DNA from 3 places in the Vibrio breoganii genome. Region 2 is predicted to be linked to each of the others. Evidence: predicted binding sites of a transcription regulator. Region 2 holds the regulator's gene; each other region holds the start of a gene.
What was found. The regulator CRP, encoded in region 2, controls carbon source genes, mostly activating them, when cyclic AMP is high. The targets are predictions, from matches to a motif close to TGTGANNNNNNTCACA.
Positions count from the first base shown of each region.

Region 1: the regulator CRP is predicted to act here: its motif matches at 1,226-1,241, upstream of nagE (N-acetylglucosamine-specific PTS transporter subunit IIBC).
Region 3: the regulator CRP is predicted to act here: its motif matches at 2,781-2,796, upstream of udp (uridine phosphorylase).

Region 1 covers NZ_AP024864.1:811,256-815,378, reverse strand. The annotation lists gene nagE (N-acetylglucosamine-specific PTS transporter subunit IIBC) at 1-1,109, opposite strand, end outside; gene nagB (glucosamine-6-phosphate deaminase) at 1,371-2,171, shown strand; gene nagA (N-acetylglucosamine-6-phosphate deacetylase) at 2,187-3,323, shown strand; gene nagC (DNA-binding transcriptional regulator NagC) at 3,326-4,123, shown strand, end outside.
Region 2 covers NZ_AP024864.1:2,619,627-2,623,749, forward strand. The annotation lists gene OCU35_RS12175 (hydrolase) at 1-7, shown strand, start outside; gene OCU35_RS12180 (YheU family protein) at 25-246, shown strand; gene OCU35_RS12185 (phosphoribulokinase) at 313-1,179, shown strand; gene crp (cAMP-activated global transcriptional regulator CRP) at 1,402-2,034, shown strand; partial or broken gene OCU35_RS12195 (2-oxoadipate dioxygenase/decarboxylase family protein) at 2,130-2,927, opposite strand; gene astD (succinylglutamate-semialdehyde dehydrogenase) at 2,952-4,123, opposite strand, start outside.
Region 3 covers NZ_AP024864.1:1,773,963-1,778,085, forward strand. The annotation lists gene OCU35_RS08305 (COG3014 family protein) at 1-127, opposite strand, end outside; gene hinT (purine nucleoside phosphoramidase) at 136-486, opposite strand; gene OCU35_RS08315 (Card1-like endonuclease domain-containing protein) at 711-1,871, shown strand; gene udp (uridine phosphorylase) at 1,946-2,716, opposite strand; gene OCU35_RS08325 (CBS domain-containing protein) at 2,942-3,358, opposite strand; gene OCU35_RS08330 (hypothetical protein) at 3,579-3,848, shown strand; gene OCU35_RS08335 (DUF481 domain-containing protein) at 3,946-4,123, shown strand, end outside.

The DNA.
Region 1 (4,123 bases), 1.0 Mb from region 2:
AATACTAGACCTTGAAGGATTAGCATGTACCAATCTTTCGCTAGTGGGTTACGGCTAGATAGAACCATATCCACAAGACCTGCTGAGAAGCCAAAGCCTGCAATCCATTCCATTGATGCTGCGATGTATACAGAAACACCCGTCAAAACAGCGTGCAGAACATACAGTGCTGGCGCTAGGAACATGAATGAGAATTCTAGTGGCTCAGTCACACCAGTGAAGAAAGAAGCGAAACCTGCAGCAATCATGATAGACGCTACTTTTTCTTTGTTCTTAGATTTTGAAGTGTGGTAGATAGCCAGTGCTGCACCCGGTAGACCGAACATCATGATAGGGAAGAAGCCCGCTTGGTACATACCAGTAACACCTACTGTTGCAGTACCTTCTGCAAGAGACTTAGCGCCACCTAGGAAGTTAGGGATGTCGTTAATACCTGCAACGTCGAACCAGAATACTGAGTTCAGTGCGTGGTGAAGACCAACAGGGATAAGTAGACGGTTAAAGAATGCATAGATACCAGCACCTACAGAACCCATACCTTGAATAGACTCACCGAAGTGTACTAGGCCATCGTAGATTGCAGGCCACACGTACATAAGTACGAATGCCATTACGATACCAGCAAAAGAAGTCAAGATAGGAACAAGACGCTTACCAGAGAAGAACGCTAGTGCTTTATGAAGCTCAACGGTCGAGAAGCGGTTGTAGATCTCAGCAGAGATAATACCGACTAGGATACCTACGAATTGGTTTTGAATCTTACCAAATGCCGCTGGAACTGCGTCGCCACTAATACCCTGAATCTGTGCTACTGCACCAGGAGATAGAAGAGTAGTAACAACGTACATCATTACTAGGCCAGCCAGTGCTGCTGCACCGTCTTTATCTTTAGACATACCGTAAGCAACACCTACAGCGAATAGCCAAGACATGTTGTCGATAATTGCCGCGCCCGCTTTAATAAGGAAGCCAGCTAGTGCACTGTTGCCACCCCAACCGGTCGGGTCAATCCAATAACCGATACCCATGAGTATCGCTGCTGCTGGTAGCGTAGCAACCGGCACCATTAGCGCCTTACCTACCTTCTGAAAATATCCAAGAATGTTCACGTTACTTCTCCCCCTGAGGAATCTGAAAATAAGCTTAAAACTTTTTTTAGCTGATTAATTTAGTCCTCTTCATCTTAATGGCTTAAATTTGCGTCGCAAATTAAAACCCCATAAAACGTGAGCCATGTCATAGCAATCTGTGTAGACAGCCTGTTTTTGTTAGGTAGATCATAAAACTTATTTCACTATTAAAAATAACGAACATTTTGAGTATACTAAGGACAATTAAACAGAATCTTAAATCTTGGCGAGGTATCCACCGTGAGGCTCATCCCACTAGAAACAAGCGCAGACGTCGGTCGTTGGTCTGCTCGACATATTGTCAATACAATAAATAAGTTTAACCCAACCGCTGACAGACCTTTTGTGCTTGGCCTACCTACTGGTGGAACACCGCTGAACACCTACAAGTACTTAATTGAAATGTACAATGCAGGAAAAGTGAGCTTTAAGAATGTGGTGACCTTCAATATGGATGAATACGTTGGCTTGCCTAGCGATCACCCAGAGTCATACCGCACCTTTATGTATGAAAACTTCTTCAAGCATGTGGACATTCAAGAGCAAAACATAAACTTGTTGGATGGCAACACTGAAGACCACGATGCCGTGTGCAGAGCTTATGAGGCTAAGATTAAATCTTATGGCCGAATTAACCTGTTCATGGGTGGCGTGGGTCATGATGGTCATATCGCATTTAACGAGCCGGCATCGTCTCTTTCATCACGTACACGCATTAAAACGCTGACCGAAAAAACACGTATTGCTAACTCTCGCTTCTTTGATGGTGACATTAGCCAAGTGCCTAAGTATGCACTGACTATCGGTGTTGCGACGCTTCTCGATGCAGAAGAAGTGATGGTGTTGATTACTGGCCACAATAAAGCTCAAGCACTGCAAGCTGCAGTAGAAGGCTCGGTGAATCACCTATGGACAGTAAGCGCAATGCAGATGCATTCAAAAGCCGTTATTGTCGCTGACTCTCCAGCTTCTCAAGAATTGAAAGTCAAAACCCTTAAATATTTCCGCGAGTTAGAAGCGGAAAACATCAAAGATCTTTAATTAGGAGCAGCAAGTATGTATGCATTAACGAACTGCACCGTTTTCACGGGTAGCGACATTTTAAATAACCACGCGGTTGTCATCGAGAACGACCGTATCAAGGCGGTATGCCTTGAAGAAACATTAGACGCAGGCATTGAACGTATCGATCTACAAGGCGCTAACCTAAGCCCTGGCTTCATCGACCTGCAATTAAATGGCTGCGGTGGTGTGATGCTCAATGATGACATCTCCCCTGAAACGATGCAGATTATGCACGAAGCCAACCTGAAGTCCGGTTGCACCAGCTTTCTACCCACACTGATCACCTCTTCAGACGAGAGTATGCGCAGCGCTATCGAAGCTCAGCGTAAATATCAGGAACAAAACAAGCATCAGTCACTGGGTCTACACCTTGAAGGTCCTTACCTTAACCTTGCAAGAAAAGGCATTCATACCGAGTCATACATTCGTCAATCGGATGATGAGATGATCGGCTTTATTTGCCAGCATTCAGACCTAGTGGCCAAGGTAACCCTAGCCCCAGAACAAAACAGACCTGAGCACATCAAACAACTGAAAGAAGCTGGGATTGTTGTTTCTATTGGTCACACTGCCGCAACGTATCAAGAAGCGCGTGATAGTTTTGAGCAAGGCATTACCTTTGCCACTCACCTATTTAACGCTATGACGCCAATGACAGGTCGTGAGCCAGGCGTCGTTGGTGCAATATTCGACACTCCAGACGTATATGCGGGCATTATCGTTGATGGGCATCATGTTGATTATGCTAACATCCGTATCGCTCACAAACTTAAGGGCGAAAAGCTGGTACTAGTAACAGATGCAACGGCTCCAGCAGGCGCTGAAATGGACCAGTTCAATTTCGTCGGTAAGACCGTGTACGTTCGTGATGGAATGTGTGTGGGTGAAGACGGTACATTGGGCGGTTCTGCACTTACCATGATTGAAGCCGTAGAGAACTGCGTTAAGCATGCAGGTTTATCTCTCGATGAAACACTGCGCATGGCAACACTCTATCCCGCCAAAGCAATGGGCATGGAGCATAAACTAGGTCGCGTAAAACCTGATATGATTGCGAACCTTACCATTTTCAACAACGACTTTAACGTTAAAGCGACCGTAGTAAACGGTCAATTTAAACAGGGATAATTATGACTGGCGGACAAATTGGCAACGTAGACCTAGTAAAGCAGTTGAACAGCGCAGCTGTTTATCGACTGATTGATCAACAAGGGCCTATATCACGCATTCAGATTGCTGAATTGAGCCATTTAGCGCCAGCAAGTGTCACTAAGATCACTCGTCAGCTATTGGAATGTAATTTAGTACAAGAGGTTGCACAGCAGGCCTCTACTGGTGGCCGACGAGCAATATCCCTAACCACACAAGTGACTCAGTTCCACTCTATCGCAGTGCGTGTTGGCCGAGATTATATTCAATTGTCTTTGCATGACCTGAGCGGAGAGATCCTAGCGCAAAGTGAATCGGCAATTCAGTACAGCGACCAAGAGCAATTGGTTGGGCAAATATTCGATAAAATTAAGCTTTTCAAAGCCAGCAACGAAGGTATCTCTCATAACCTGATTGCGATTGGTGTGATTTTGCCTGGCTTAGTAAACCCAGATGTAGGCGTTGTGCAATACATGCCTAACACTAAGATTGATAACCTGCCTTTAGCGAAAATTCTGAAAGATGAATTTAAGACTGAGTGCTTTGTCGGTAATGATATCCGAGGTATGGCTCTTGCTGAGCACTACTTTGGCGCAACCCGTGACTGCAAAGATTCCATCCTAATTAGTGTTCACCGTGGAACCGGTTCCGGCATTATGGCTGGAGGTCAGGTGTTCCTAGGTTCAAACCGAAACGTCGGCGAAATCGGTCATATTCAAGTGGACCCTCTTGGCGAGCAGTGCCAGTGCGGTAACTTCGGCTGCCTAGAGACGATCGCT
Region 2 (4,123 bases):
ATATTAATCTAATAAGCCTCAGCCATGATCGTACCTTGGAAAGAAATCGCTCCTGAAACACTGGATAGCCTGATAAAAGAGTTTGTTCTCAGAGAAGGGACAGACTACGGAGACGTAGAAATCTCGCTGCAAGACAAGATAGACCAAATCAAATGGCAGCTACAACAAGGTACAGCTGTTATTGTTTATTCCGAGCTACATGAGAGCATCGATATAAAAGTGAGCCACGACGCAAAACTCTTATAAGCACCCAATCGTTAAACTCGATTTGTATACAATTGACCTTTATTCACTCACAAGACAAGGAAAGTCATGTCAGCCAAACACCCCATTATAGCGGTAACGGGCTCTTCAGGAGCCGGAACCACCACTACATCAGAAGCCTTTCGCAAAATGTTCAACATGATGAATGCAAAGGCCGCCTGGGTTGAAGGCGACAGCTTCCACCGTTTCACCCGTCCAGAGATGGATGTGGCTATTCGAAAAGCGAAAGAGCAGGGTCGACATATTAGTTACTTTGGCCCTGAAGCCAATGATTTCCCTGCACTCGAAAACTTCTTCAAGGACTTTGGCGAAAAAGGCGAAGGAAAGGTGCGTCGCTATCTGCACACCTTCGACGAAGCCGTGCCATACAATCAAATGCCGGGTACCTTCACCCCGTGGCAAGAACTGCCACAAAGCGATGTACTCTTCTACGAAGGCTTGCACGGTGGCGTCGTAGACAGCACCTGTAACGTTGCTAAGCATGTGGATTTGCTGATTGGCATGGTGCCTATCGTTAACCTTGAGTGGATTCAAAAGTTCGTTCGCGATACTCGCGATCGAGGGCATTCACGCGAAGCGGTGATGGACTCTATTGTACGTTCAATGGACGACTACCTGAACTTTATTACCCCACAGTTTTCGCGCACACACATCAACTTCCAGCGAGTGCCTACCGTTGACACCTCAAACCCTCTAAACGCCAAAGGAATCCCTAGTTTAGATGAAAGCTTTGTGGTCATTCGTATGCGTGGCTTTAAGAATGTCGACTTCCCCTATCTATTGGCAATGATCGATGGCTCATTTATGTCTCGTCACAATACTTTGGTTGTCCCAGGAGGAAAAATGAGTTTTGCTATGGAATTGATTATTCGTCCTATACTGCAACAATTACTAGAGACGGGTAAGATCGGCTAATTTTGAATCTGAGTCGCACTCTTGTCTCAGAGTGTGATTGAGGACACGGTTTTGCTTGTAAAATCGACAATTCAAACCGATCAAAATCAAGAAATGTACTTAAAAAAAAGATACTATTCGTACTGATAAAATTTGAAGTAGTAGCAGCAACTACACCCCGCTCCCCTTATATGGCGAGGTCAGGGAACATAATTATACTCGCTGAGAGAGGAAGATAAGAATATGGTTTTAGGTAAACCTCAAACAGATCCAACGTTAGAATGGTTTTTGTCACACTGCCACATCCACAAATACCCTTCAAAAAGCACACTGATCCATGCTGGTGAAAAAGCAGAAACTCTTTACTACATCGTTAAGGGTTCGGTTGCCGTACTGATCAAAGATGAAGAAGGGAAAGAAATGATTCTTTCTTACCTAAACCAAGGTGACTTCATCGGTGAACTAGGTCTTTTTGAAGATGATCAAGAGCGTACTGCTTGGGTACGAGCTAAATCACCATGTGAGGTTGCTGAAATCTCATTCAAAAAATTCCGTCAGCTAATTCAGGTTAACCCAGACATCCTAATGCGTCTTTCTTCGCAAATGGCTAACCGTCTGCAGGTAACTAGCCAGAAAGTCGGTGATCTTGCGTTCCTAGACGTTACTGGTCGTATCGCACAGACTCTACTGAACCTAGCGAAGCAACCTGATGCAATGACTCACCCAGACGGCATGCAAATCAAGATCACTCGTCAAGAGATTGGTCAGATTGTAGGTTGTTCTCGTGAGACCGTTGGTCGTATCTTGAAGATGCTTGAAGAGCAGAACCTGATCTCTGCACACGGTAAAACTATTGTGGTTTACGGCACTCGCTAATCCACTCTAAAGTAGCCAGATATAAAAAAAACGCTGTCATATGACGGCGTTTTTTATCTCTTCTAGCTGAGAGCTTCTAACTGACAGCTAGTTACCTAATTATTGGTACTCTCAAAGATCTTATCCGCTGACGCTTCAACAAAGCCTTGATATAGGTTTCCTGCAGACACCTCATAGCGCTTGGCAAACTCATAGAAGCCACCTGGAACGCTCTGTACGCCATCAGAAAATACAACCTTAACCTTATCCGCCATTGTAGAGGATTGCTCTAACAGTACCTCAGAAGAGCCCTTCACCTCTCCGCCGGAAGCGTTGATGGCAAATTGGTTATCCTTAAGGAAAGTATTCACCTCAGATACCTCTTCAAACTGAGCCAATTGATTGACGCTCACGGTAAAGTGATTGGCACCAAAGCCATGTGCAGCTACCCATGAGGCATACTCACTTTCTTTGGCTAGGCTTTGATAATCTTCAAAGCTCAGGTCCCACAAACGACCACCATGTAAAAACGCAGAGCCTTGCAATTTACTTGGATCAATTTGTTCCGATAGTTTTTTCACAATCGCCTGCAACTCGCTTGAACACTGCTCGAGTTGCAACTGACTGATGAATACCTTAGGCATATTAGGGTCTGGATGTTGATAATGCTTAGCAACCAGCTTTTTCGCTTTAAAGAGATAGTCACCACCCTCTTTATAGCCAAGCTCGATAAATGGCTTCGCCAATACCTCTAGGCCTATGGGTGAACAATTGAAGGTACGCAGCGCAATGTGATCGTTGATTAGCGCCTTATCTTGCTTTAATAGCTCATGAATGGTGTGCGATGACGGACAAAGCCTGCCATTAAAATCACTCCACAGTTGGTCAAATAGCTTTTGGACACCCATAACCCCTCCTTGATAGTACTTTGTTGATGACTAGTCGAATTGAATACCTGGAGACAATGTTTCAGGCATTATTGGCGCATCTCCTGCTATCGAAGCCATAGGATATGCACAGTAATCTGCGGCATAGAATGCACTTGGACGAAGGTTACCTGACGCACCGGGGCCGCCAAATGGCGCATCACCGCTCGCTCCCGTGATAGGGCGATTACGGTTGACTATGCCAGCACGAATTTCGTCAGAGAAGAGCTCCCACTGAGCATCATCAATAGAAATCAGACCGGCCGATAGGCCATATTTAGTGTTGTTCGCCAGCTCTATGGCCTCTGCGAAGTCGTTGTAACGAACGATCTGCAGCAAGGGACCAAAGTACTCTTCATCAGGCAATGCCTTGATGTCAGTAACATCTAAGATGCTCGGCTCAACAAAGGCATCATCCAGCAGCTTTCCATCCAACAAAGGCTTGCCGCCAAGGTCTATCAACGACTGTTTCGCCGCCACAATCTGCTCCGCTGCCGTGCGTGAGATAAGGGTGCCCATAAAGGGTTGCTGCTCAGCAAATGGCTGATCCATTTTTAGCTGACCAGTCACCTTCACTAACTTGGCAATGAGCTTATCGCCCGCGTCACCTCTGGCAACATACAAGCGCCTAGCACAGGTACATCTTTGCCCCGCACTAATAAAGGCAGACTGCACTACAGTGTGAACCGCAGCATCCAGCTCACCAAAATCTTCACCGACAATCAGAGGGTTATTGCCACCCATTTCCAGCGCCAGCATTTTTTCAGGTTGCCCAGCAAACTGGCGATGTAAGATATGACCAGTGTTAGCACTACCAGTAAACAACAGCCCATCAATCTGCGCTGAATCAGCCAGTGCAATGCCGGTATCTTTACCGCCTTGGACTAGGTTGATGACACCATTGGGTAAGCCCGCTTCATGCCAAAGCTTCACGGCAAGCTCGCCACACAGTGGCGTTAGATCAGACGGCTTAAACACCACGGTATTACCTGCCAATAGCGCAGGCACGATATGCCCATTAGGAAGATGCACAGGGAAGTTATACGGGCCAAATACAGCCAATACGCCCAACGGTCTATGTTGCAAGGTGACATCGTTGCCCGCAACCTGCTTGTGCTTGGTGCCTGTTCGCTCATGGTACGACTTAATGGATAGCGCAATCTTGCCTGCCATCGCAGCAGCTT
Region 3 (4,123 bases), 850 kb from region 2:
GTGCTTGATGAACTGATTTGTTTTGAGCGGTGTAGTGACTGAACAAGTTACCGGCAGAAAGAGAAGAGCAGGCAGTAATCACTGCGCTGCTCATTACAATCAAACAAAATCGTATCGATTTATTCACTGGCTGCATTAACTAACCAACATTGGTCCTAATGGCTTGCCACCGACAAGGTGCATATGGATATGATAAACCTCTTGGCCGCCAAAAGAGTTGCAGTTCACAATAAGGCGATAGCCATCTTCTGCAATACCTTCTTCTTTTGCGATTTTGGCTGCAACAGTAAACATACGGCCTAATGCACGTTCGTCTTCTTCAGTCGCGTCGTTTACGGTTGGGATAACATGATTTGGCACAATCAAAATGTGCGAAGGCGCTCGCGGATTAATATCGCGAAAAGCGGTAACCAAGTCGTCTTGGTATGTCAGCTCGGTTTGTATCTCTTGACGTATGATTTTACTAAAAATAGTTTCTTCAGCCATGGTATTTCTCTAGCCCGTTCCTTAGTTTTATCAAGATTGTATCATTACCTAGATAAAAGCAAACTTCCTAAGGCGTAAAATAATAAAGGAGTACCTTTTCAAAATTGGAAACTAAGATTAGTGTAAGCAATTGTAATTTTTAGACATCCTCGCTATCTATAGAGATAAGATGTCGGTTGCATTCGTTCCGACGAATCTTATAACAATTAAAAGAAGGACCCCTTATGCCAATTCAAATTGGTATTATCGACAAAGACCCGATCAGACTGGTCACCCCTTTACTCGATGATAGAGCCTCAAGTCGTCATACGATCTTTATAGGCGATTCCTCTCAAAAACCTATGTTCGATAAACTGAGCATTGTACTTGGTATGCGCGGCATTAAGAGTGAGTTTTTTGAAATCCCCAACGTCTCCAACACTGCCATCATTAAAAAAGAGATCACCCTGTTGGCTGAGCGCTTAAAGCTCACGGGTGAAGAAATCAAACTTAACGCAAGCTGCGGACTTCGCCACCGTTTACTCTCAGTCTATGAAGTCGTGCGCAGCTACAGATGGCCTATTTTTGTGGTTGAGCCCAACACCGACAGCCTAAGTTGGTTGTACCCTGATGGTCTGCAAGACGCACAGGTACAAGACCATATTACTATTGCTGATTACCTAACTATCTTCGGTGCTCAATCTGAGTTCCCAGATCCTAATGATGCTATCCAGATTGACGATACGCTGCTTAAGATCTGTGAGAAGTGGGCAAGTAACGCTCTGGAGCTTGGCCCCGGTCTTGCCACACTGAATTTCTTAGCCACCACCTGTCGCAAAGAGCAAAAGCTTGATGTGGCGCTATCTGAAAAGCAGCAAGGTTATCGCGAGCTTAATATCCTGCTTCAAGATTTAGTGGATTCTGAGCTAGCTGCATACAGTAACGGTGTTCTGACCTTCCGTTCCGAGCAAGCAAGACGCTTCTCTAACGGTGAATGGTTAGAGTCTTATGTGCATACTCAGGTAAAATCTGTACAGCAAGAATTGACCACTATCCAAGACTGTTCTTTGAATGTTCAAGTAACGCGTAAGATTGGCGAAAAAGAGGTTCGCAATGAATTGGATGTCGCCACTGTTGTGAACAACAAACTGCATATCATTGAGTGTAAGACCAAGGGTATGCGTGATGATGGTGACGATACGCTCTACAAGCTCGAATCCCTGCGTGATCTGCTTGGTGGATTACAAGCGAGAGCAATGCTCGTTAGCTTCAGACCGCTGCGCTATAACGACATTACCCGAGCGATGGATCTAGGGCTGGGTTTGATTGGCCCTGAAGAGCTGAAAGATTTGAGAAGCCATTTGCGAGAATGGTTAATTAAAGCAGGTGGAACCGACCTGATCTAATCCCTCAAAAAGTAAAAGGCCTGAGTTCGATATTCTACCGAAGTCAGGCCTTTTTTAATCAATTAAGCTTCAGATTAAGACTCAAGTACACGTCTTGCCGCTTCCACTACAGTGCGAATGGATAGCCCTTCAATCTCTTTCATCTTCGATTGATCAGGGATCTCTTGCTGCGTTCGATTGATAATAACCCCGGCAACACAACCCGCTCGAAGTCCTGAACTTGCACACATAGTCAGTAAGGTCGCAGACTCCATCTCAAAGTTTAACACCCCCATGTCCTGCCATTCTTGCATCGACCCTTGGAATCGCTTAACTACGCGACCGCTAAAGGTGTCGTAGCGTTCTTGACCTGGGTAGAAGGTATCACTCGATGCTGTTACGCCCGTATGCACAGTGGCTTTCTCACTAAGTGCCGCTTCCTTCATCGCCAGAGCAATATTGAAATCGGCTACCGCAGGAAACTCCATTGGAGCGAAATGTAAGCTAGCACCGTCTAGACGCACAGAACCTGTGGTGACAATCATATCGCCCACATTCACATGTGGCTGAATGGCGCCCGTTGTTCCCACTCTCAAAAATGTATCTACGCCAAGCTGAGCCAACTCTTCTACTGCAATAGAGGTGGATGGTCCGCCGATACCCGTAGAGCACACCACTACTTTCTTACCCGCAAGATCAGCCAGATAGACAGTGTATTCCCGATGACTGGCGAGAAACACTGGGTTGTCCATACATTCAGCGATACGCTTCACACGGTCCGGATCACCCGGAATAATGGCCAGTGTTGCGCCCTGCAGATCAGTTTTATTTACACCCAAGTGAAACACGTTTTGTTCAGTTGTCATCACAATACCCTTCTAATGTGGTCATTATTTAGCGACTACTCTAGACAATATAATCACGACCAATTGTGAGCATGGTCACGATTTTCAATTACCTTGTTGGAGTGGTTTCAAGGTTAAACGGTTGCTATCACATTCTAGAATAACAAAAGCCTAATCTCGCGCTCCAAAACGAAAAAAGCCTCGAATAATCGAGGCTTAACTGAAATACACAAAACATTTTAACGATTAGATTGGGTTTTTAAAGCACAAGTCAATAGATGCACCTACCGCCTTAAGCACGTCACTGCGTGAAATAATACCCACCAGTTTTCCATTATCAATCACTGGGTACACCTTAGGTTTACCTACTTGCATCATCGACGCTAAATCTATGATCGAGGTTTCAGGGGTGACTGAAAGCACGTCTTTGTACATACAGTCGCTGACAATATGCGTATCTTGGCAGTGATAACTCACCTTGATCAACTTATCGAGTAAGTCTTGCTCCGATAAGAATCCCACTACCTCTTCTTGTTCATTAATTACCGGCCCGCCCACATGCGCGGAGTGTAAAACTTTTTCCAGTGCTGCAGACAATGACATACCTGGGGTAAATGTAACTGCTTGATGGTTCATATAATCTTTAACTTTTAATGACTGCATTCTGGACTCCTTCCACACAACGTCACTCTACCTGTTAAGTGTCGACCAAATTTGAGAATTTACTAAATTGTTTTTACCTATTTCAGCAATAACCCCTATCTTTCATCAAACTATGAAGACAAGTGAGTGCTACAAGAGACACTTTGGTACCGTATATCTCCATGTGGTTACAAAAGCGAAATCTGTTATTCTTATACGCTGTTTTCTAGGGCTCTATATCATGTTCAACCAAATATTTTCTTCCGCTAAAAAGTGGCTTTCAGAACTCAGTGAGTTTCAAGCTAGGGTTTGGGTTGTCCACGTTAAAGAAAGCCGTTTTAGGGACGAATCCTTTGTCATATGCGAGGACAACTTTAACGAAGACCTAGAATGGATGAAACGCAGAGACTACACGCAAGAGATGCTTGAATCTGTTGAGAAAATGAAGCCATCACAAGTTCGTGTTTTTAAGTTTTCACATGCTGAGCACCAACTAATGAGAGTAAAATAACCGCCCTCGCATAATTGCTTAAAGCTATTTCACAAACTCACTGTTTTTTAACGAGAAATGGTCTAATTTTAATGGAACACAAGGATTTGGTTTCATTATGACAATGACGTCTCACAAACAGAAAATTAGCGCCGCTTTCTGCGCCATTGCCCTCCCTTTTACCTGCTTCGCTGAGTCAGAGCTAGACTCAACTAGCCAAAAGCCGGAACTGACTGCTCCTGCTTGGTTTATTGAAATACCCTCTGTGCCCACAAAGTTTGATTGGCTACTCGTCC